Regions from separate parts of the Acidovorax carolinensis genome, predicted to be linked through region 1. Evidence: predicted binding sites of a transcription regulator. Region 1 holds the regulator's gene; the other holds the start of a gene.
The links. The regulator FNR, encoded in region 1, switches genes on or off when oxygen is low (the NO sensors DNR and NnrR bind a similar motif). The targets are predictions, from matches to a motif close to TTGATNNNNATCAA.
Positions count from the first base shown of each region.

Region 2: the regulator FNR is predicted to act here: its motif matches at 6,385-6,398, upstream of cyoA (ubiquinol oxidase subunit II).

Region 1 is NZ_CP021361.1:1,595,993-1,606,915, forward strand. It holds gene CBP34_RS07520 (heavy metal translocating P-type ATPase) at 1-1,944, shown strand, start outside; gene ccoS (cbb3-type cytochrome oxidase assembly protein CcoS) at 1,944-2,081, shown strand; gene ccoN (cytochrome-c oxidase, cbb3-type subunit I) at 2,146-3,585, shown strand; gene ccoO (cytochrome-c oxidase, cbb3-type subunit II) at 3,604-4,236, shown strand; gene CBP34_RS07540 (cbb3-type cytochrome oxidase subunit 3) at 4,249-4,386, shown strand; gene ccoP (cytochrome-c oxidase, cbb3-type subunit III) at 4,411-5,325, shown strand; gene ccoG (cytochrome c oxidase accessory protein CcoG) at 5,402-6,847, shown strand; gene CBP34_RS07555 (FixH family protein) at 6,914-7,186, shown strand; gene CBP34_RS07560 (hypothetical protein) at 7,246-7,539, shown strand; gene fnr (fumarate/nitrate reduction transcriptional regulator Fnr) at 7,562-8,284, opposite strand; partial or broken gene hemN (oxygen-independent coproporphyrinogen III oxidase) at 8,475-9,856, shown strand; gene CBP34_RS07575 (sulfite exporter TauE/SafE family protein) at 9,887-10,624, shown strand; gene CBP34_RS07580 (HD-GYP domain-containing protein) at 10,811-10,923, shown strand, end outside.
Region 2 is NZ_CP021361.1:453,970-464,892, forward strand. It holds gene CBP34_RS02200 (response regulator transcription factor) at 1-15, opposite strand, end outside; gene CBP34_RS02205 (ATP-binding protein) at 5-1,342, opposite strand; gene CBP34_RS02210 (SURF1 family protein) at 1,332-2,150, opposite strand; gene cyoD (cytochrome o ubiquinol oxidase subunit IV) at 2,167-2,595, opposite strand; gene cyoC (cytochrome o ubiquinol oxidase subunit III) at 2,596-3,231, opposite strand; gene cyoB (cytochrome o ubiquinol oxidase subunit I) at 3,224-5,227, opposite strand; gene cyoA (ubiquinol oxidase subunit II) at 5,236-6,288, opposite strand; gene CBP34_RS02235 (MFS transporter) at 6,586-7,920, shown strand; partial or broken gene ybeY (rRNA maturation RNase YbeY) at 7,970-8,427, opposite strand; gene CBP34_RS02245 (PhoH family protein) at 8,482-9,441, opposite strand; gene ruvA (Holliday junction branch migration protein RuvA) at 9,489-10,061, shown strand; gene CBP34_RS02255 (trypsin-like serine peptidase) at 10,105-10,923, shown strand, end outside.

The DNA.
Region 1 (10,923 bases):
TACGTGGCGCAGCCGGGCGATCTGACCGGTGAAATGGAGCAGCTGTTGCGCTGGGCTTCCTGGGTGCTGACGCTGCCTGTGGTGTTCTTTGCCTGCGGCCCGTTCTTTACCAGCGCGCTGCGCGACATCCGCCTGCGCCGCATCAGCATGGACCTGCCGGTGGCCCTGGGCATGGGCATCACGTTCGTCGTGAGCACCGCCGGCACATTTGACCCTGCGGGGATCTTTGGCCGCGAGGTCTATTACGACTCGCTGACCATGTTCGTCTTTTTCCTGCTGACGGGCCGCTGGCTGGAGCTGCGCCTGCGGGACCGCACGGCCGGTGCCCTCGAGGCCGTCATGAACCGCCTGCCCGACAGCGTGGAGCGGCGTAGGGCCGACGGTGCCTTTGCGCGCGTGGTCACGCGCCGGCTGGCCGTGGGGGACACCATTCGCGTGCTGCCGGGCGAGGCTTTTCCTGCCGATGGCTGCATCACGCGGGGCAGCACCCAGGTCGACGAGGCCCTGCTCACGGGGGAGTCCACGCCCGTGGCGCGGCCCCTTGGCAGCCAGGTGACGGCGGGCAGCTACAACCTGCAGGCTCCGGTGGAGGTACTGGTGCAGGGCATTGGGGGCCAGACCCGATTTGCCCAGATTTTGGCGCTGATGGAAAGCGCTTCGCTGCAAAAGCCGCGCCTGGCCCAGCTGGCGGATCGGATTGCACGGCCGTTTCTGCTGGCCGTGCTGCTGGCGGCCGGATTGGCGGTGGCCTGGTGGTGGCCGTCCGACCCGGGGCACGCATTGATGGTGGGTGTGGCCGTGCTTATCGTCACCTGCCCCTGCGCCTTGTCGTTGGCTACACCGGTGGCCATGCTGACGGCGGCCGGCACGCTGGCCCGCCACGGCGTGCTGGTGCGCAACCTGCAGGGGCTGGAGGCCCTGGCCAGCGTGGATACCCTGGTGTTCGACAAGACCGGCACGCTCACCCGCGACGGCATGGCTGTGCAGACCGTGCGCTGCGCGCCGGGGCTAAGCCGGGACGATGCCTTGGCGCTGGCGGCTACGCTGGCGCGGCAATCCATGCATCCTGCCTCCCGCGCCATTGTGGAAGCGGCGCCAGTGACGAGTGCGCGCTGGAGCGCCGCGGCTCTGCGCGAGGATGCCGGCCTGGGGTTGACTGCCGAAATACACGACGCACAGGACGCTGTTCCCCCGCGTTTGCTGCGGCTGGGCTCGGCCCGCCATGCCGGCGTGGCTGCGCAGGACGGCGGAGAGGCGCTGCAGGTGGTGCTTTCGGGGCAGGGGAGCGATGGCCAATTCACCGAGCTGGCTCGGTTCGATGTCACCGAGGACGTGCGGTCCGAGGCCCCCGACGTGGTGCGTGCCTTGCAGCAGGCGGGAGTTTCCGTGCAAATCCTGTCGGGAGACCGGCTGGGTGCGGTGCAGCGGGTGGCGGCGCAGGCGGGCATAGCCCAGGCCCAGGGCGAATGTACCCCCCAGGACAAGCTGGCCGCCCTGCAGCGGCTCCAGGCTAAGGGGCACCATGTGGCCATGGTGGGCGATGGCCTGAACGATGGCCCGGTGCTGGCCGGGGCGAATGTGTCGTTTGCCTTTGGCCGCGCGGTGCCGCTGGCCCAGGCGCGCGCTGATTTTGTGGTGCTGGGCGGCAGCCTGTCGCTGGTTCCGCAATCTGTGCTGCTGGCGCGCCTTACCCTGCGTGTGGTGAGGCAGAATCTGGGATGGGCTGCGGGATACAACGCGGTGTGTGTTCCCTTGGCACTGGTCGGCTGGATGCCGGCTTGGCTGGCGGGGCTGGGCATGGCACTCAGTTCGCTGCTGGTGGTGCTGAACGCTGCCCGGTTGTCGCGCGCCCTGCCGGGCATGGCGGGAACGAACCAGCCAGAGCCCGTGAAAGGCCCAGACCCAATGACCTCTGCTTCCCAATCTTCTCTGGAGCCGGTCTGATGGACATCCTTTATTTGCTGATCCCCTTGTCCGTCATCTTGGTCCTGATGGTTCTCGCGGGCCTGTGGTGGGCGATCTACCACGGCCAGTTCGAGAGTGTGGAGCAAGAAGGCGAACGCATTTTTCGGGACGATTGACATGCATCAATGTTGAATAACCCTACTTGAACAAAACTATTCCGGTAATAAAACGAGGTGCCCGATGGATTCTCCAAAAACAATGACTGCGCACTACAGCGACACGGTTGTGCGTCAGTTTTCTATCATGGCCGTGGTATGGGGGGTGGTTGGCATGCTGGTGGGCGTATTCATCGCCGCCCAGTTGGCTTGGCCAGAACTCAATTTCGGCATTCCCTGGCTGAGCTACGGGCGCTTGCGTCCGCTGCACACCAACGCGGTGATCTTTGCGTTTGGTGGTTGCGGACTGTTCGCCACCAGCTATTACGTAGTGCAGCGTACCTGTCAGACGCGCCTGTTCGCGCCTTCGCTGGCTGCGTTCACGTTCTGGGCCTGGCAACTGGTCATTGTGGCGGCGGCGATCAGCTTGCCCCTGGGCTACACCCAGGGCAAGGAATATGCTGAGCTGGAATGGCCGATTGACATCCTGATTGCGGTGACCTGGGTGTCCTATGCCATCGTGTTTTTTGGCACCGTGGGTACGCGCAAGGTCAAGCACATCTATGTGGCCAACTGGTTCTTCGGTGCCTTCATTCTGGCGGTGGCCTTGCTGCACATCGTCAACAGTGCATCCATTCCTGCCGGCTTCATGAAGAGCTATTCGGCCTATGCGGGCGTTCAGGATGCGATGGTGCAATGGTGGTACGGCCACAATGCCGTGGGCTTCTTCCTCACCACGGGCTTCCTGGGCATGATGTACTACTTCATCCCCAAGCAGGCGGGCCGTCCGGTTTACAGCTACCGCCTGTCCATCGTCCACTTCTGGGCGCTGATCTTCACCTACATGTGGGCAGGCCCACACCACCTGCACTACACCGCGCTGCCAGACTGGACGCAATCGGTGGGCATGGTGTTCTCTCTCATCTTGTTGGCCCCCAGCTGGGGCGGCATGATCAACGGGATCATGACCCTGTCGGGCGCATGGCACAAATTGCGTGACGACCCCATCCTGCGTTTCCTGATCGTGTCGCTTTCGTTCTACGGCATGTCCACGTTCGAAGGCCCGATGATGTCCATCAAGACCGTCAACGCCTTGAGCCACTACACCGACTGGACCGTAGGCCATGTGCATTCCGGTGCCTTGGGCTGGGTGGGGTTGATCACGATGGGCTCGCTCTACTACCTGGTTCCTCGTCTGTTTGGCCGGGAAAAGATGCATTCCATCAAGGCGATTGAGCTGCACTTCTGGATGGCCACCATCGGCATCGTGCTGTATATCGCCGCGATGTGGATTGCCGGCGTGATGCAGGGCCTGATGTGGCGTGCCATCAATGCGGATGGCACCTTGACCTATACCTTCGTCGAAAGCGTCAAGGCCACCTATCCGTTCTATGTAATCCGTGTGGCCGGCGGTCTGCTGTATCTGGGCGGCATGATCATCATGGCCTGGAACGTGTGGGCAACCGCTATTTCGGGTCGTTCTGTCAAGGTGGCCATCCCCGCCGTGAACGCTGCCCACGCCTGAGCCCCAAGGAGCCTATTCATGTCTGACAACAACCAAAATGCTTCTGGCGGCTTCACCCACGAGAAGGTGGAAACCAATAACTTCCTGATGATCGTGCTGATTCTGCTGGTGATCGCCATTGGCGGTCTGGTGGAAATCGTGCCCCTTTTCTTCCAGAAGTCCACGACCGAGGCGGTCAAGGGCGTGGAGCCCTATAGCTCCATGCAACTGGTGGGCCGCGACATCTATATCCGCGAGGGTTGCTACAACTGCCACTCGCAGATGATCCGTCCGTTCCGCGCCGAAACCCTGCGCTATGGCCACTACTCGGTGGCTGGCGAGTTTGTCTATGACCACCCCTTCCAGTGGGGCAGCAAGCGCACGGGCCCCGATCTGCATCGCGTGGGTGGCAAGTACAGCGATGAATGGCATCGCATCCATTTGAACAATCCGCGTGACGTGGTGCCAGAGTCCAATATGCCCGCGTATCCGTGGCTCGAGAAGAACGCCATTGATCCGGCGGATGTGGCTCCACGCATGAAGGCTTTGCGGACTGTCGGCGTACCTTACACCGACGAGCAGATCGCAGCGTCTGCCGCCGACGTCAAGGGCAAGACCGAGCTGGATGCCCTGGTTGCGTACCTTCAAGTCATGGGCCGCGCGCTCAAATAAAGGAGATTTGCCATGGACATCACGACCATGCGCATCGTCGCCACTTTGGCATCGATGGCCTGCTTTATTGGCATCTGGGTTTGGGCCTACAGGGGCCGCAACAAGTCCCGGTTTGATGAGGCAGCCCGGCTGCCTTTCGAGCAAGATTGACCTTTACCAGAACGAGAACACCCCATGAGTGACTTCACCAGCAATTTCTGGTCGGTCTTTGTGACCACGCTGACCCTGGTCGGCATCATCGCCTGCGGCATCCTGCTTTGGATGGCAGGCCGCAAGAAGGTGATGGCCACATCCGACAACACCACCGGCCACGTTTGGGACGAGGACCTGGTCGAAATGAACAACCCCCTGCCGCGCTGGTGGGTGTGGCTGTTCGTCATCACCATCATCTTCGGTCTGGGCTATCTGGCTGCCTACCCCGGTCTTGGCACCTTCACGGGCAAGTTGAACTGGACGCAAAAGGGTGAATACGAGGCCGAAATGGCCAAGGCCAAGACGGAAATCGAACCACTGTATGCACGCTTCGCGTCGATGAAGCCGGAAGACGTCGCGGTCGACCCGCAAGCCCATGCCATTGGCGAGCGCCTGTTCATGAACAACTGCGCCCAGTGCCACGGTTCGGATGCGCGCGGCAGCAAGGGATTCCCCAACCTGGCAGACACCGACTGGCTGCATGGCGGCACCCCCGAGAAAATCCGCGAAACGCTGGAAAAGGGGCGCATCGGCAACATGCCTCCCATGGCTGCCGCAGTGGGTTCGCCGGAAGATGTGCGCAATCTGTCGCATTACGTGCTGAGCCTGTCGGGCAGTCCGCATGATTCTTTGCGGGCATCGCTGGGCAAGTCCAAGTTCGTCTCATGCGCCGCCTGCCACGGCATGGACGGCAAGGGCAACCAGGCGCTGGGCGCGCCCAACCTCACGGACGACATCTGGTTGCACGGTTGGGGCGAAGCGGCCATTACCGCCATGATCAACAATGGCAAGGTGAACCAGATGCCTGCGCAAGCCGACAAGTTGACCGACGCGCAGATCGGCGTGTTGGCATCGTATGTATGGGGCTTGTCCAACAAGCCCGTAGCAGCCCGCTGAAATCGGGGCGACCCTGCCGCATCCCGCTGGGGTCGCCCTCTGAAGTGTTCGTTTTTCTGCCTCCACCGCCTGCACCATGACATCATCTGACAGGCCTCCGCGCAAGGTCATCCCCATTGCGGCGGCCACACCCGAGCCATCGGCAGAGGGTGAATTCGTTTCCCTCTACGAAGCGCAAAAGAAGATTTATCCGCGGTCGATCAGCGGGTACTTTGCGCGCTGGCGCTGGGTCATGGTGTTTCTTACGCAGCTCGTTTTTTATGGGTTGCCGTGGCTTGAGTGGGGCCAGCGCCAGATGGTGCTGTTTGATCTGGGTGCCCGCCGGTTTTATATTTTCGGATTGGTTCTGTATCCGCAGGATTTCATCTACCTGACGGGGTTGCTGATTATCTCGGCGCTCTCGCTGTTTCTGTTCACTGCGGTTGCCGGTCGGTTGTGGTGCGGGTTTGCGTGTCCACAGACGGTCTATACCGAGATTTTCATGTGGATAGAGCACAAGATCGAGGGTGATCGCAGTGCGCGTCTGCGACTGGATGCGAGCCCCTGGACGTTTGAAAAGATCCGCAAGAAGTTCTTGAAGCAGGCCGTGTGGGTGGCAGTGGCACTTTGGACCGGTTTTACCTTTGTCGGTTATTTTGTGCCGATTCGGGAGCTGGGTCCTGAGCTGTTGGCTTTTTCCGGCGGCTGGCAGATTTTCTGGGTGTTTTTCTACGGATTCGCCACCTACGGCAATGCCGGCTTCATGCGGGAACAGGTGTGCAAATACATGTGTCCCTACGCCCGTTTCCAGAGCGCAATGTTCGATCGGGACACGCTCATCGTCACCTACGACGAAGCCCGTGGCGAGCCGCGTGGTCCACGAGTCAAGACCGTGGACTACAAGGCCAAGGGCTTGGGCGATTGCATCGATTGCACCTTGTGTGTTCAGGTTTGTCCCGTGGGCATCGACATCCGCAAGGGCCTGCAGTATGAATGCATCGGCTGCGGTCTTTGTGTGGATGCATGCAACACCGTGATGGACAAGATGCATTACCCCAGGGGGTTGATCCGTTATTCGACCCAAAATGGTGTCCTGCATCGCTGGAGTCAGTCGCAAATTTTGCGACATGTCTTGCGTCCTCGCGTGCTCATCTACACCGCGGTTCTGATTGCCTTGTGTGTGGGCATGTTGGCCAGCCTGGCAACACGCACCCCCTTGAAGGTCGATATAGTGCGTGACCGTGCTGCCTTGTCCCGCATTGTTGCGGGCGGTAAGCTCGAAAACGTGTATCGGTTGCAGATCATGAATGCCACAGAGGCTGCGCAGCGCTATCGCATTGCAGCGAGCGGGCTCGATGGCCTTGAAGTGGCATCGGAGCGGGAGATTGAAATTGGTGCCGCAGAATCCCGCTGGGTGGCTGTGCGGCTCCAGATACCCTATGGATCGGCCGCTCCGGGCTCTCACACGATTCATTTCGATATTTCGGCACCGGAAAGCGGTGGCAAAGTTACCGAGAAATCCATTTTCCTGGTGCCACGTTAGGTGAAGGTCGCTTAATGGCTCCAGGGCGTCTTGCGAACTGTATTGCTGACAAGCTGAGAAATTTTTATGTCATCCAGCCCCGTTGTTACTCCTAAATCGCAGCCCTGGTGGAGATTTGGTCATGTCTGGCTGGTGATTGCCGGGCCGGTCATTGTGGTGATCGCCGGCTTTGTCACGCTGTGGCTGGCTGTCAGTCGGCCTGACCCCGTCGTAGAGGAAGACTATTACCGCAAGGGAATTGAGATCAACCAGACGCTCGCGCAGCCTGAAAAAAGTTTGGCTCCCGCAGTCAAGGCCCGTAACCACGCGGCGACACCTGCTGGGGATCAACCTCGCTGAGCTTTGATGCTAGCCTGGTGTAGGCAAATCCCCTCAGCAAAACCTTAGGAGACAACACAATGTGGACGCAACGCCTGATGTGGATTGCATGGCCTGCCTTTTTGGTAGCAGGCGTTCTGGAAATGCTGGTTTTCGCCATGGTGGATCCGCAGGATCTGCATTGGTTTGGTCAGCCGTTGACGCTGTCGCGCCAGGGCGTTTATACCCTTGCGTTCTTTGTTTTCTGGATCATTACCATGGTTGCCAGCGCGCTGACGACCCTGCTGTCTATGTCACCCTTTGAACTCAACCGCTGCCCTGTGGCCCCGCAGGCACGCCCGGATGATTGTCACAAGGCTTCATCGTGCCCCTAAGAGGCACATTTCTGTATGACGATCAGTGGCAGGCCTGCTGATTGTTAACGATGCGCTTGAGGGCCTCGGTATCCAGAATGCGGACATGGCGCTGTTTCACTTCCACGGTGCCTTCTTCCACAAATTTCGAGAACGTGCGGCTCACGGTTTCCAGTTTGAGTCCCAGGTAACTGCCAATTTCTTCCCGCGTCATCCGCAATACCAGTTCGGATTGCGAGAACCCACGGGCGTGCAGGCGTTGCACCAGATTGAGAAGGAACGCCGCAAGACGCTCTTCGGCGCGCATGCTGCCGAGCAAAAGCATTACACCGTGCTCGCGAACGATTTCGCGGCTCATGATCTTGTGAACATGGTGCTGCAGGGCGTTGACTTCGCGCGACAGTTCTTCGATGCGATCAAAGGGCATGACGCACACTTCGGCGTCTTCGAGGGCGATGGCGTCGCAGGTATGGTGATCGTTGACGATGCCGTCGAGCCCAATAATCTCACCGGCCATCTGAAAACCCGTGACCTGGTCACGCCCATCTTCCGTGGCGACGCAGGTCTTGAAAAATCCTGTGCGAATGGCATAGAGAGAAGTGAATGACTCTCCATTGCGAAAGAGGGTACCGCCACGCTTGATCTTTCGTCGCACGGCCACGATGTCGTCAATGCGTTGCAACTGCTGTTCGTTCAAACCTACGGGCATGCACAGTTCTCGCAGGTTGCAGTTGGAACAGGCGACTTTGATGGTTTGCGGATTCATGGACACTGGAACCTGGTTGGGCCGGGATAATTGGCTGATATCTGTTGGGACGCAATTGTCCCGCGCTGCGCGCCCGGCGGCTGATATGAATCAAATTGTCACCGCTGCGTCCCTTCATGTTCTTGATTAAAGTCAAGGACGTCGGTCGAAGGGTACGGCACAGTATCAATGCACGCAAGGATATTTTCCCATGACCGCTGTTTCACCAGAACTTCTGCGCCGTTTTGACGTGCCAGGACCTCGTTATACCTCCTATCCCACCGCAGATCGGTTTGTGGAGGCGTTTGGGCAAGAGGACTATGTGCTGGCGCTCTCGCAGCGCCGGGTGGGTACCACGGCCATGGCGCTGCCGCTGTCCCTGTACGTCCACATTCCGTTTTGCGAATCGCTGTGTTACTACTGCGCTTGCAACAAGATCATCACCAAGCACCATGACCGTGCCGATGTGTATTTGCGCTATCTGAGCCGCGAAATTGATCTGTACACGGCCCACTGTGGCACCGGGCAGGTAGTCAGTCAGCTTCACTTGGGCGGGGGCACGCCAACCTTTCTGTCGGATGACGGCCTGCGGCAGCTCATGGCAACGCTGCGTCGCAGCTTCTCGCTTGCTCCGGGCGGCGAATACTCCATTGAGGTCGATCCCCGCACAGTCACTGCCGATCGCTTGGCAGTGCTGGCTGAGCTGGGTTTCAACCGGCTGAGCTTCGGCGTGCAGGATTTCGATACCGAGGTGCAGAAGGCGGTGCACCGTATCCAGCCGGCAGATCAGGTGTTTGCGCTGGTGGAGGCATCCCGCGCCCTGGGCTTTGAGTCCGTCAACGTGGACCTGATCTACGGGCTGCCACGCCAGACGCCCGAGTCGTTTGACCGTACATTGGCACAGGTGGTGCAATTGCGCCCCGACCGGATTGCCTTGTACGCCTATGCCCATCTACCCGATCGTTTCAAGCCGCAGCGGCGCATCATATCGACTGAGTTGCCTGCAGCGTCTGCCAAGGTGACCATGCTGTCGCGCTCGCTGGACGCATTCATGGACGCGGGTATGTCTATGTGGGCATGGACCACTTTGCCCTGCCCACCGATGCTTTGGCTGTTGCCAAACGGCAGGGGCGACTGCATCGCAACTTTCAGGGCTACAGCACCCAGCCCGATTGCGATCTCATTGGCCTGGGCGTGTCAGCCATCGGCAGGGTGGGTGCCACCTACAGTCAGAACGCCAAGTCGCTGGAGGAGTACTACGACCACCTGGACCAGGGGCGCTTGCCCGTGGTGCGAGGATTGGCCCTGAACCGTGACGATCTGGTGCGCAGGGCTGTCATCATGGCGCTCATGTGCCAGGGCGAATTGCAGTTTGAACCCCTCGATCAGGCGTGGCTCATTGATTTTCGGAAGTATTTCGCTCCCGAACTGGAGCAGTTGGAGACCATGGCCGAGCAAGGGCTTGTCGTGTTGAGTGCCGAGGGCGTCAAGGTGACCTCCATGGGCTGGTTTTTTGTGCGCGGCATCGCGATGGTGTTTGACCGCTATCTGCAGGCTGACCGCAATCGGGCGAGGTTTTCGCGCATCATCTAGGGTGACCATTCCAACGGAGTATCAGGTTTCATGCTTGCGCCCCTCGCCGTAACGGCCTTGCTCATGGGGCTCGCCGGTGGGCCTCATTGCTTGGCCATGTGCTCTGCACCTTGCGGTGCGCTCGTGGGTCAAGCGACGACCTGTTCGACCACAGGTGATGCCAGCAACACCACCTCTCGGCCGGTACTGTGGCGTCCCCAGGGTGGGGTGCCGCGCCGGTTGCTTGCGTTCCACGTCGGGCGGCTGTCGGGCTATGCCGGGGCGGGCGCCCTTGCGGCGTTAGCCATGGACAGTCTGGCTTGGCTGACGCAGCAAACCATGGCCCTGAGTCCGGTATGGACCCTGATGCATGTCGCGGTCATGGCCTGGGGGTTGATGATGATGGTGCAGGCGCGCCAGCCTGCCTGGGTGGAGCAGGCCGGTCGCACGGCCTGGCGCCGTGTGCAACCCCTTGTCCGTGCACCGGGCGGGCTGATGGTGGCGGGAGCGCTTTGGGCGCTCATGCCCTGCGGATTGCTTTACTCTGCGTTACTGGTTGCAGCGCTCAGTGGGGGCGCGCTTCAGGGCGCTGCCACCATGGCGCTGTTTGGTGTGGGCAGTGGCCTGTGGCTGGTGGGCGGCCCTTGGGTGTGGGGCAAGTTGCGTTCACACCTCAATGCCGCGCGGGTCAATTGGGGAACGCGGCTGGCGGGCGCATTGTTGGTGGGGGTGGCAGGCTGGGCTTTGTGGATGGACCTGGTCTATAAGCCCTCGCTCTGGTGCCGGTAGTCGATAGTCTCCGGGCTCGAGCGGGTAGCTCTGGGCAGCAGCCTCAGGTACTTTTGACGGTTCTGTGTCGCAGAGTTGCCCGACGCTGCAGCTTTTTGGCTGCGAAGCGCGCGCTGGATGGCGAAATGGCGATAATTGCTGTAACTGTTGGTGGAATTCATATCACCATGTTTCGCCCCCTGTGTCGTGAATTCTTCGCTCCTCATTGATATCAGCCAGCTTCGTGTCGGCATGTACGTTCAGCTCGATTTGGGCTGGATGCGTCACCCGTTCCCGGTGAGCAGCTTTCGCATCGTGTC
Region 2 (10,923 bases), 1.1 Mb from region 1:
GCGTTCAGTGTCCATGGGTGCCTTGTGTGCTGTCCTGCAGTGCGATGTTGGCCAGTGCCATCGTGATGGTGACTTCTGCGCCACCCTCGGGGCGGTTGCGCGCCACCAGGCTGCCGCCCAGGGTGCGTGCCACGTTCATCGACAGGAACAGGCCCAGCCCGCCGCCAGGGCGCCCCTTGGTGGACTGGTAGGGTGTGCCGATTTGCGCCAGCACCTCTGGCGAAAACCCCGGCCCCCGGTCCGTTACCACGATGCGCAACGCATCGTCATCGCGCTGCGAGAGCAGGGCCACCCAGTCGGGTGACGCGTCCCGGGCATTGTCCAGCACATTGAAAACCATTTGCTGGAGCGTGGTATCGGCGACCATGGGGCTGTCGTTCTGGATGCGGTTGTCATAGACAAACGTGTCGATCGAGCGCGTGGCGCGCCAGTCACTGACCAGGGTGTCCAGAAACTGGCAGACCGTGGTCTGGCTGGAGTCTTCGCCGCGCGTTTCGCCCGCAGTCAGCAGGATGCCGCTCACGATGGCCTTGCAGCGCTGCACCTGGGTTTGCATTTCGGCGATTTCTTCCTGCAGCACCGGGTCTGTTGCCAGGGCCGGGATGCGCCGCCAGTCGCCCAGGATGACGGCCATGGTGGCCAGCGGGGTGCCCAGCTCGTGCGCGGCCCCCGAGGCCAGCAGGCCCATGCGGACGATGTGTTCTTCCTCGGCTGCCCTCTGGCGCGCCGCAGCCAGCCGTGCATCGCGCCGGCGCAGATCGTGGCTGATGCGCGTGATGAAGATGACCACCAAAATGGCGTTGATCATGAAGCACACCAGCAGACCCAGCACATAGGGACTGGCCCAACCCTCGTGCAGGTTGGTGGCCAGGGGCAGCGGCTGGCTGTGCTGTGCCAGCAGTACCACGCACGACGATGCGACCAGCACGATGAACCACATGTAGCCTGCCCGCAACAGCATGGCGCTCACGGCAATCTGCAGCAGGTACAAAAACACGAAGGGGTTGCTGATGCCCCCGCTCAGGTACAGCTGCGCAGTCAGTGCGGCCACATCCACCAGCAGGGCGAGAAATATCTCGACATCGTGAACGCTGCGTCCGCTGCGCCAGCGCACCAGGCTGGCCAGGTTGAAGAGCGCCATGCAGCCCACGATGGTGAGCATCTCCTGCAGCGGCAGGGGCATGCCCAGGCTGTAGTGGGTGGCTTCGATGGTGAGCAGTTGGCCCACTACGGCGATCCAGCGCAGCTGGATTAGCTGGTGCAGGTTCTTGAGGCCGGCGGATGCATTCGCAAAGCGGGCCTTGCTCGAGGGCGGGATGGAAGGGCTTGCGCTACTGTTCATGGGCGGGGTCTTTGCTGCGGGACGTACGCAGCCGGACCTCGTAGCGTGCCATAACCCCCGCCGCCACCACAACCAGGAGTGCCATTCCAAACCATGTGAGCGCATAGACCAGGTGGGTGTTGGCAAAGCGCACCACCGTCATGCCCTGGCGCGGCCACGGACCCTGCGGTGACGAGGAAAGTTCTGTCGTGCTGGCGCCTTGCAGCGCAGGTATGCCTGCATCCACAAAGAATGGTGCAGCCTGCGTGAGTTGGCGGCTCCGGGCAATGGCTGCTACGTCGCGCGAATGCCAGCGTTGCGCCGCCGGGTCATTGCGGCGCAAGAATCCACCGCCAGGCTCGCTCATGCGCAGCAAGCCTTCGACCGTGACGGGTTCCGCCGCTGCAATGGCCTGGCGTCCCTGCCACTGTGCGCGCTGCTCCGGTGGAATGAATCCCCGGTTGACCAGCACCTGCGTGCCATCGGTCAGTTGCAAAGGGGTGAGCACCCAATAGCCCGACCCGAGTGCGGTGGTGGCCTGTGTCAGCACGGTTTTTTCTGCCAACCATTGCCCCTGCAGGCGCACGGCTTGGTATCCATGCGTGGCAGCATCCACCTGGGGCCACTGTGCCTGAGGAGGCAATGCGCCGGGCGCTGCCTGGATGCGCTGCGTGACGCGCTCGATGAGGTCGAGTTTCCAGGCGCGGCGCTGCACCTGCCACACACCCAGTGCGATGAATCCCATGAAAAGCGCGATGCCCACCAAAGTGAGCATCGCCAGGGTTGCGTTGGAATGCGGGCCCTTGCGGCCCGCCTGCGGTGTGGACACAGTGGGGAGGTGCCGGTCAGGGGGCGGTGTTGTGCGCAGCACCCGGCCCGTGCTGCGCCGCGGCGGTCGCCTGCGGGTGCTCGGGCATCATGTTGGTGTTCATGTGAAACATGACCCACAGCGTGCCGGCGATGGCAATGGCCACAAACACCACGGTGAAGATGGTGGACAGCAGGGTCCAGCCGCCTTCGACCTTGCCGTTCATGTGCAGGAAAAACACCATGTGCACCAGGATCTGGATCACCGCAAAGCCACCGAGTACCAGCACGGCGGTGTTGCGGTCGGCAATCACCTTGGCCATGACCAGCCAGAACGGAATGGCGGTGAGGATGATGGACAGCACAAAACCGGCCATATAGCCCGAGAAGGTGCTGTGCGGGCCATCATCATGGTGACCGTGATGGTCGTCATGCCCATGGGCATTGTGTGTGTGTTGTGCGCTCATTTACAGCACCCCCATCAGGTACACAAAAGTGAAGACACCGATCCAGACCACGTCCAGAAAGTGCCAGAACATCGACAGGCACATCAGGCGGCGAGTATTCGCAGGGATCAGGCCATGCTTGCCAATCTGGACCATCAGCACCACCAGCCAGATCAGGCCAAAGGTGACGTGCAGACCGTGGGTGCCCACCAGCGTGAAGAACGCCGACAGGAAGGCGCTGCGCTGCGGGCCTGCGCCCTGGTGGATGAGGTGCGAGAACTCATACAGCTCCAGACCCAGGAAGCAAAGGCCAAGCACCCCGGTGACTGCCAGCCAGGCGAGTGTGGTCTTGACGTTTTGCTTCTGCTTTTCCAGCATGGCAAAGCCGAAAGTGATGGATGACAGCAGCAGGAAGGCCGTGTTGAGTGCCACCAGCGGCAGGTCAAACAGCTGCGCGCCCGTGGGACCGGCCGCATAGCTGCGGCCCAGCACTCCGTAGGTGGCAAACAGGGCGGCAAAGATGAGGCAGTCGCTCATCAGGTACAGCCAGAAACCCAGGGCCGTGCCGTTTTCGGGATGGGGCTCATGTGCGAGGTGGTACTCGCGCTGGGCCAGGGCGCCTGCGGCGGCGCCAGCGGGGAGGCGGATATCAGACATGGCGGGCCAGTTGGAGTGTGCGGGCTTCTTCGGTGGAGATCACTTCGGATGCCGGGATGTAGAAGTCACGCTGGTAGTTGAACGTGTGGACGATGGCGGCCAGCAGCAGCGCGGCAAACGACACGCCTGCCAGCAGCCACATGTGCCAGATCAGTGCAAAGCCGAAGACCAGCGACAGGGCCGATATCACTGCTCCCGAGCCCGTGTTGGCAGGCATGTGGATGGGGGCAAAACCAGTGTGCGGCCGCTGGTAGCCGTGCTTCTTCATGTCCCACCATGCGTCAATTTCATGCACCACGGGAGTGAAGGCAAAGTTGTAGTCGGGCGGGGGCGAGGAGGTGGCCCATTCCAGCGTGCGCGCATCCCAGGGGTCGCCGGTCCAGTCGCGCAGCTGCTCGCGCTTGAGGTAGCTCACCACGATCTGGATCAGGAAGCAGGCGATGCCCAGAGCAATCAGGAAGGCGCCGAACGCCGCGATCTGGAACCAGATTTGCAGCGACTGGTCTTCAAAGTGGTTGGCGCGGCGTGTCACTCCCATCAGGCCCAGCACATACAGCGGGCCAAACGCCACCCAGAAGCCCACCACCCACAGCCAGAACGAGCGCAGGCCCCAGGTGCGGTCAAGCTTGTAGCCAAAAGCCTTGGGGTACCAGTAGTTGATGCCGGCAAACAGGCCAAACAGCACGCCGCCAATGATCACGTTGTGGAAGTGGGCGATCAGGAACAGGCTGTTGTGCAGCACGAAGTCGGCCGGAGGCACGGCCAGCAGCACGCCGGTCATCCCGCCGATGGCAAAGGTGATCATGAAGGCCACCGTCCACATCATGGGCAGCTCGAAGCGGATGCGGCCCTTGTACATGGTGAACAGCCAGTTGAAGATCTTCGCGCCCGTCGGGATCGAGATGATCATCGTCGTGATGCCAAAGAAGGTGTTCACGCTCGCGCCCGAGCCCATGGTGAAGAAGTGGTGCAGCCACACCAGATACGACAGGATGGTGATCACCACCGTGGCATACACCATCGAGGTGTAGCCAAACAGGCGCTTTTTGCAGAACGTGGCCACCACCTCGGAGAAGATGCCAAAGCAGGGCAAGATCAGGATATAGACCTCGGGGTGGCCCCAGATCCAGATCAGGTTCACGTAGAGCATGGGGTTGCCGCCCAGTTCGTTGGTGAAGAAGTTCGTGCCCACGTAGCGGTCCAGCGACATCAGCACCAGCGCGGCCGTCAGCACGGGGAAGGACGCAACGATCAGCGCGTTGGTGCACAGGGCCGTCCAGGTGAAGACGGGCATCTTCATCAGGCTCATGCCGGGCGCGCGCATCTTGATGATGGTCACGATCAGGTTGATGCCCGACAGCGTGGTGCCCACCCCGGCAATCTGCAGCGCCCAGATGTAGTAATCCAGCCCGGTGCTCGGGCTCTGCGCGCCCAGGTTCGAGAGCGCCAGCCAGCCCGAGGTGGAAAACTCGCCCAGGAACAGCGACACCATCACCAGCACGGCGCCGGCAGTGGTCATCCAGAAACTGAAGTTGTTCAGGAACGGGAAGGACACGTCGCGCGCGCCAATCTGCAGCGGCACCAGGTAGTTCATCAGCCCCGTGACCAGCGGCATGGCTACGAAGAAGATCATGATCACGCCGTGCGCGGTGAAGATCTGGTCGTAATGGTGCGGCGGCAGGTAGCCGAGGTTGTCGTCAAAAGCCATGGCCTGTTGCAGGCGCATCATCACGGCATCGGCAAAGCCGCGCAGCAGCATCACCAGGCCCAGGATCATGTACATGATCCCGATCTTTTTATGGTCGATGCTGCAGATCCAGTCGCGCCACAGCGGGCCCCACAGGCGGAACTTGGTGATGCCCGCCATGACGGCGATACCGCCCAGTACGACGGCGATGAAGGTCCACAGCACGATGGGCTCATGCGCCATCGGTACGGCGTCCCAGCTCAGTCGGCCCAGAGCCCAGTGGGAGGGAGAAACGGTTTCGGAGAACATAGGGAGACTCATTGGCGGAGGCTGGCACCGGATGTCGGTGCGTTGCGGTTGTCGATGGCGGCCACCACCTGGGCGGCGTTCTGCGCGGTGCACCAGTCCTGCGGCAGGTTCAGGCCTGCGGCGCGCACATAGGCATCACCGCCATGGGCGTCGATGGCCATCATGTGGTGCATGCACATCTTTCCGTCTTCCACGCAGCGGTTGAGCACCTTGTCGTACAGGCCTTCTTCCACGCTGGCAAAGCGCTGGACGGGATCGCGCTCGCTGGGCTTGGCCAGGTTCAGGTAGGCGCCCTTGTCCAGGGGCTTGCCTTCCGTCTTTGCTTTTTGCACCCACTGTGCAAAGTCATCGTTGCTCAGACCGTGGAACTTGAAGGTCATGCCCGAGAAGCCCGCGCCGCTGTAGTGCGACGACATGCCCTTGAATACGCCGGGCTTGTTGATCACCGCGTTCAGCTCTGTCTGCATGCCCGGCATGGCGTAAATCATTCCGGCGAGGTCCGGCACGTAAAACGCGTTCATGGTGGACGTGGCTGTCAGCTTGAACAGGATGGGGCGGTCCACCGGGGCAGCCAGCTCGTTCACCATGGCAATGCCTTGCTCGGGATAGAAGAAAAGCCACTTCCAGTCCATCGCCACCACCTGCACCTCCAGCGGCGTCACGTTGGCGGCCAGAGGACGCTGGGCGTCGATGCGGTCCAGCGGACGATAGGGGTCGAGCTTGTGGGTGCCGATCCAGGTCAGCGCCCCCAGGGCGATGATGATGAGCAGCGGCACGGTCCAGATCACCAGCTCCAGTGTGGTGGAGTGGTGCCACTCGGGGTCGTATTCGGCCTCGGTGTTGCCCTGGCGGTACTTCCAGGCAAAAAAGAGGGTGAGCGCGATCACCGGCACGATGATGACGAGCATCAGCAGCGTGGCGGTGATGACCATCTGACCTTGTTGGGCTGCGATATCGCCGGCCGGGTTCAGAACGACCGCCTTGCTGCAGCCGGCGAGTAAGGTCGTCATGGCGACGGCTGCAAGCCAGGCGGGCCTGCGAAGTTTCTTGTTTTTGAGCATGCTGGGGGTGGCGCGACCACGAAGTGCTTAGGGGTAAACGCGAGTGACTGAGGATTCGCAATGTAGTACTGCCAGCGAAATTGTCCATTGGACATTTTGTCCAAGATCAATGATGCCCCGCCGGTTTTGTGCTTGTCTCGGTGGTTTTCCTGCGTCTTCTGCGCACGGCAATTTGCCCATTTTGGGGTGCTGGTCATCAGGGTTTTCCTATGGGCCAAGTCCGCAAAAGCGCTGCGACAAGGGGGCTTTCCGGTGTAGAACAGAGCTGTTCGCATCCGTTGCTTGAGGAGTGTCAATATGGTCAGCCAAATTTCTGCCGCACTGCCTGTGCCCAATTTTGAGAGTTCGGTGTCGCTGGCGCGGGCCCATACCGATGAGGATGTGACGCCCGGCGAGATCGCGGTGGGGGTGATCATTGGGCGGTCGTCCGAATACTTTGATTTCTTTGTGTTCGGCATTGCGAGCGTGCTGGTTTTTCCCTCGCTGCTTTTCCCGTATCTGTCGCGGCTGGACGGCACCTTGATGGCCTTTGCCATCTTTTCACTGGCGTTTGTGGCGCGGCCGGTGGGCACGGCGATTTCCATGGCGGTGCAGCGGCGCTGGGGGCGGGGCACCAAGCTGACGCTGGCGCTGTTCCTGCTGGGGGCGTGCACTGCGGGCATGGCGTTCTTGCCCGGCTACGCGTCGGCGGGAGGCAAGGCCATTGCTGCGCTCGTCATCCTGCGCATCGGGCAGGGGCTGGCGTTGGGGGGCACCTGGGATGGTTTGCCCTCGCTGCTGGCCATGAGCGCTCCCCAGGAGCGGCGCGGCTGGTTTGCCATGATCGGGCAGCTGGGCGCCCCAGTGGGTTTCATTCTGGCGGCCAGCCTGTTTGCCTACCTGTACAGCAGCCTCAGTGTGGCTGAATTCCTCGACTGGGGATGGCGCTATCCCTTCTTTGTCGCCTTTGCCATCAATGTGGTGGCCCTGTTTGCCCGTTTGCGCCTGGTGGTGGGCCAGTCGTATGCCGAGCGGTTGCAGCAGCTTGAGCTGCAGCCGGTGAGCGCAACCCAGGTGATGCGCCATGAAGGCGGCAATGTGCTGCTGGGCGCCTTTGCCGCGCTGGCCAGCTTTGCGTTGTTCCATCTGGCCACGGTGTTTCCGTTGTCGTGGATTGCCATGTATTCGGAACAATCCATCACCGAAGTGCTCAGTGTTCAGATTGTGGGTGCTTTGCTGGCAGCTGCCGCCATGGTGCTGTCCGGGTGGCTGGCCGACCGGGTGGGGCGACGCAATCTGCTCGGTGCCATGGCGGTCTTGATCGGGCTGTTCAGCTTCACCGCGCCCTGGCTGCTGGGCGCCGGCCAGGTGGGCAACAACGTGTTCCTGCTCGTCGGGTTTGTGCTGCTGGGGCTGTCGTATGGTCAGGCATCGGGTACGGTCACGGCCAATTTCTCGGCCCGATACCGTTACACCGGGGCTGCGTTGTCGGCCGACCTGGCGTGGCTGCTCGGGGCTGGCTTTGCCCCTTTGGTGGCTTTGGGGCTTTCGGCCCGGTTTGGCGTGGGGGCCGTATCGCTGTATTTGCTGTCGGGGGTGGTGTGCACCCTGGCGGCCCTGCGTATCAACCGGCTGATCGAGCGCAAGGAGTGACTGTGCCGATGGGGATGCGCCCCAGCGGCGCGCCCCGCCTTGGTTGCGCTTATCTGGCGTAGGGGTCGGCAAACCCCAGCTCCTGCAGGATGGCGGTTTCGTAGGCCTCCATCTCGTCGGCATCGGCGGTGCTGGTTTCGTGGTCCCAGCCCTGGGCGTGCAGCGTGCCGTGCACCAGCAGGTGGGCGTAGTGTTCTTCCAGGCTCTTGTTCTGCTCGTGCGCCTCGCGCTCGACCACGGGGCGCAGAGCACCAGGTCGGCGGTCACCACGGGCTCCTGCGTGTAATCGAAGGTGAGCACGTTGGTGGCGTAGTCTTTCTTGCGGTAGTCGCGGTTCAGTTGCTGGCCTTCTTCGGCATCGACGATGCGCACGGTGATCTCTGCATCGGTGGCCAGCGCGTGGCGAATCCAGCGCGTGACCTTGTGGCGCGGCAGCACGGCGCGGTGGGCGGCGGCGCCGTCAAAACGGCCGAACTGCAGCGACAGGGAGAGTTGATTCAAGGTCATTTATGCCTTTGGCGCTTATGTATCAAGCGCTAATAGCTATTAAATAAGGAGCATTCATGCGGCCCGACCACGCAGGGCCGGCGCGCGGCGTGGCGCGTCATAGGCGTCCACAATGCGCGCCACCAGCGGATGGCGCACCACGTCGGCGCTGGTGAAGCGCGTCACGGCGATGCCCTTCACGCGCTTCAAGACGCGCTCGGCGTCGATCAGGCCGCTCATGGCGCCCTTGGGCAGATCAATCTGGCTCACGTCGCCCGTCACCACCGCCTTGGCGCCAAAGCCGATGCGGGTGAGGAACATCTTCATCTGCTCGGGCGTGGTGTTCTGCGCTTCGTCGAGGATCACAAAGGCGTTATTCAGCGTGCGCCCGCGCATGAAGGCCAGCGGGGCGATTTCGATGGCGTTGCGCTCGAACGCCTTTTGCACCTTGTCGTAGCCCATCAGCTCATAGAGGGCGTCGTACAGCGGCCGCAAATACGGGTCCACCTTCTGCGCCAGGTCGCCCGGCAGAAAGCCCAGACGCTCACCCGCCTCGACGGCGGGGCGCGTCAGCACGATGCGCTGCACGGCGCTGCGCTCGAGCGCATCCACGGCGCAGGCCACGGCCAGATAGGTCTTGCCCGTGCCGGCAGGGCCGATGCCGAAGGTGATGTCGTGCGTGGCAATGTTTTCGAGGTACAGGTTTTGCGTGGGCGTGCGCCCGCGCAGGTCGGCCCGGCGGGTGTTGAGCACGATGGCGCCCTCGGGCGCCTCCACCAGCGAGCTGTCGCCCGCCAGCATGAGCTGCAGGTAGTCCTCGGTGATGGGGCGTTCGGCCATTTCGTACAGGGCCTGCAGCAACTCCATGGCCTGCGTGGCCTTGGCCTTGGGGCCGTCCACCTTGAACTGCTCATGCCGGTGCGCAATGCTTACCTGCAGGGCCACCTCGATGGTGCGCAGGTGCACGTCGGCCGGGCCGCACAGGTGCGTGAGGCGGGTATTGTTGTGGGGAGTGAAGGTGTGGCGCAGGATCACGCGGATAATTCCCGTTGGATCGCCGCAGGGCGCGGCAAAGGACATCAATGATAGGCAAATTGACCGGCACCCTGCTGGAGAAGAACCCGCCCGAGGTGCTGCTGGACTGCCACGGCGTGGGTTACGACGTGAATGTGCCCATGAGCACCTTCTACAACCTGCCCGCCGTGGGCGAGCGCGTGAGCCTGCTCACGCAGTTCATCGTGCGCGAGGATGCGCAGTTGCTGTATGGCTTTGGCACAGCGCCCGAGCGCCAGGCGTTTCGCGAACTCATCAAAATTTCGGGCGTGGGGCCGCGCACGGCGCTGTCCATTCTCTCGGGCATGGGCGTAGGCGATCTGGCGCAGGCCATCACGCTGCAAGAGGCGGGCCGACTGGTCAAGGTGCCGGGCATCGGCAAGAAGACTGCCGAGCGCCTGCTGCTTGAGCTCAAGGGCAAGCTGGGCGCCGACATGGGCGCGCACGCGCAGGTAACCAGTGATGCCCAGGTGGATATTCTGCAGGCGCTGCTGGCACTGGGTTACAACGACAAGGAAGCGGCAGCGGCGCTCAAGGCCCTGCCGCCGGATGTGGGCGTGAGTGACGGCATCAAGCTGGCGCTCAAGGCGCTGGCGAAATAGCCTCCCCCCCAATCTAACCAAACGAATCCAGGACGAGGTTGCCATGAAGTTTCGACAATCCAAGCAGTGGGTGTGCGTCGCCGGTGCGGCGCTGTTCGTGGTCGCCTGCGGCGGTGGTGGCGGTGGCGGATCGCCCGCGCCCGACACATCGGCCGCCGACCGGATCGAGCCGTTTGACCCGAGCATGCGCAGCGCGCCAAAGGCAGCGGCATCCCCGTTGCCTACCGCAGGGCGTGCACCGCAGGCCAAACCCGTTCGGCTGGGGCCGCTGGCGGCCACAGCGCTGCAACCACTGCAGAAAAAGGCAGCGTCTAACCAGAGCAACGGTGTGCGCCAGCAAATTGGCCTGGCCCGCGCCGTGGCCGCCACGGCCACTTCGTCGGGACTGCGTAGCCAGTTGCAGTGGTCCGCCACGGAGCGCGGCACGCAGCGTGCCGCCATCAGCTTTGAGGCGCAAGGTGCCCTGGGTGTGCGCCTGGGGCTGCGGGTGCGGTCGCTGCCGGCGGGCAGCACGCTGCGCTTTTATGCGCAGGCCGGTGAGGCGGTGTTCGAGGTGTCGGGCGAAGAGGTGCTCGGCACCATTGCGCGCAATCTGCAGGCGGGCGACACCGGCGACGCGGCAATCACCTACTGGAGCCCCGATTTCGGCGGCGCCGAGACCACGCTGGAGCTGGAGTTGCCGGCCAATGCCGACCTGGCCCAGCTCGACATCGGCGTGCCCACGCTGTCGCACTTTTATGTGGAGCCAGACCGCGCGGCGCAGTCCAGTCTGACCAAGGTGGGCGAGGCTGCCACTTGCAATATCGACGTGTCGTGTCGGCCTGAGTACAGCAGTGAAAGCCGCTCTGTGGCTCGCATGATT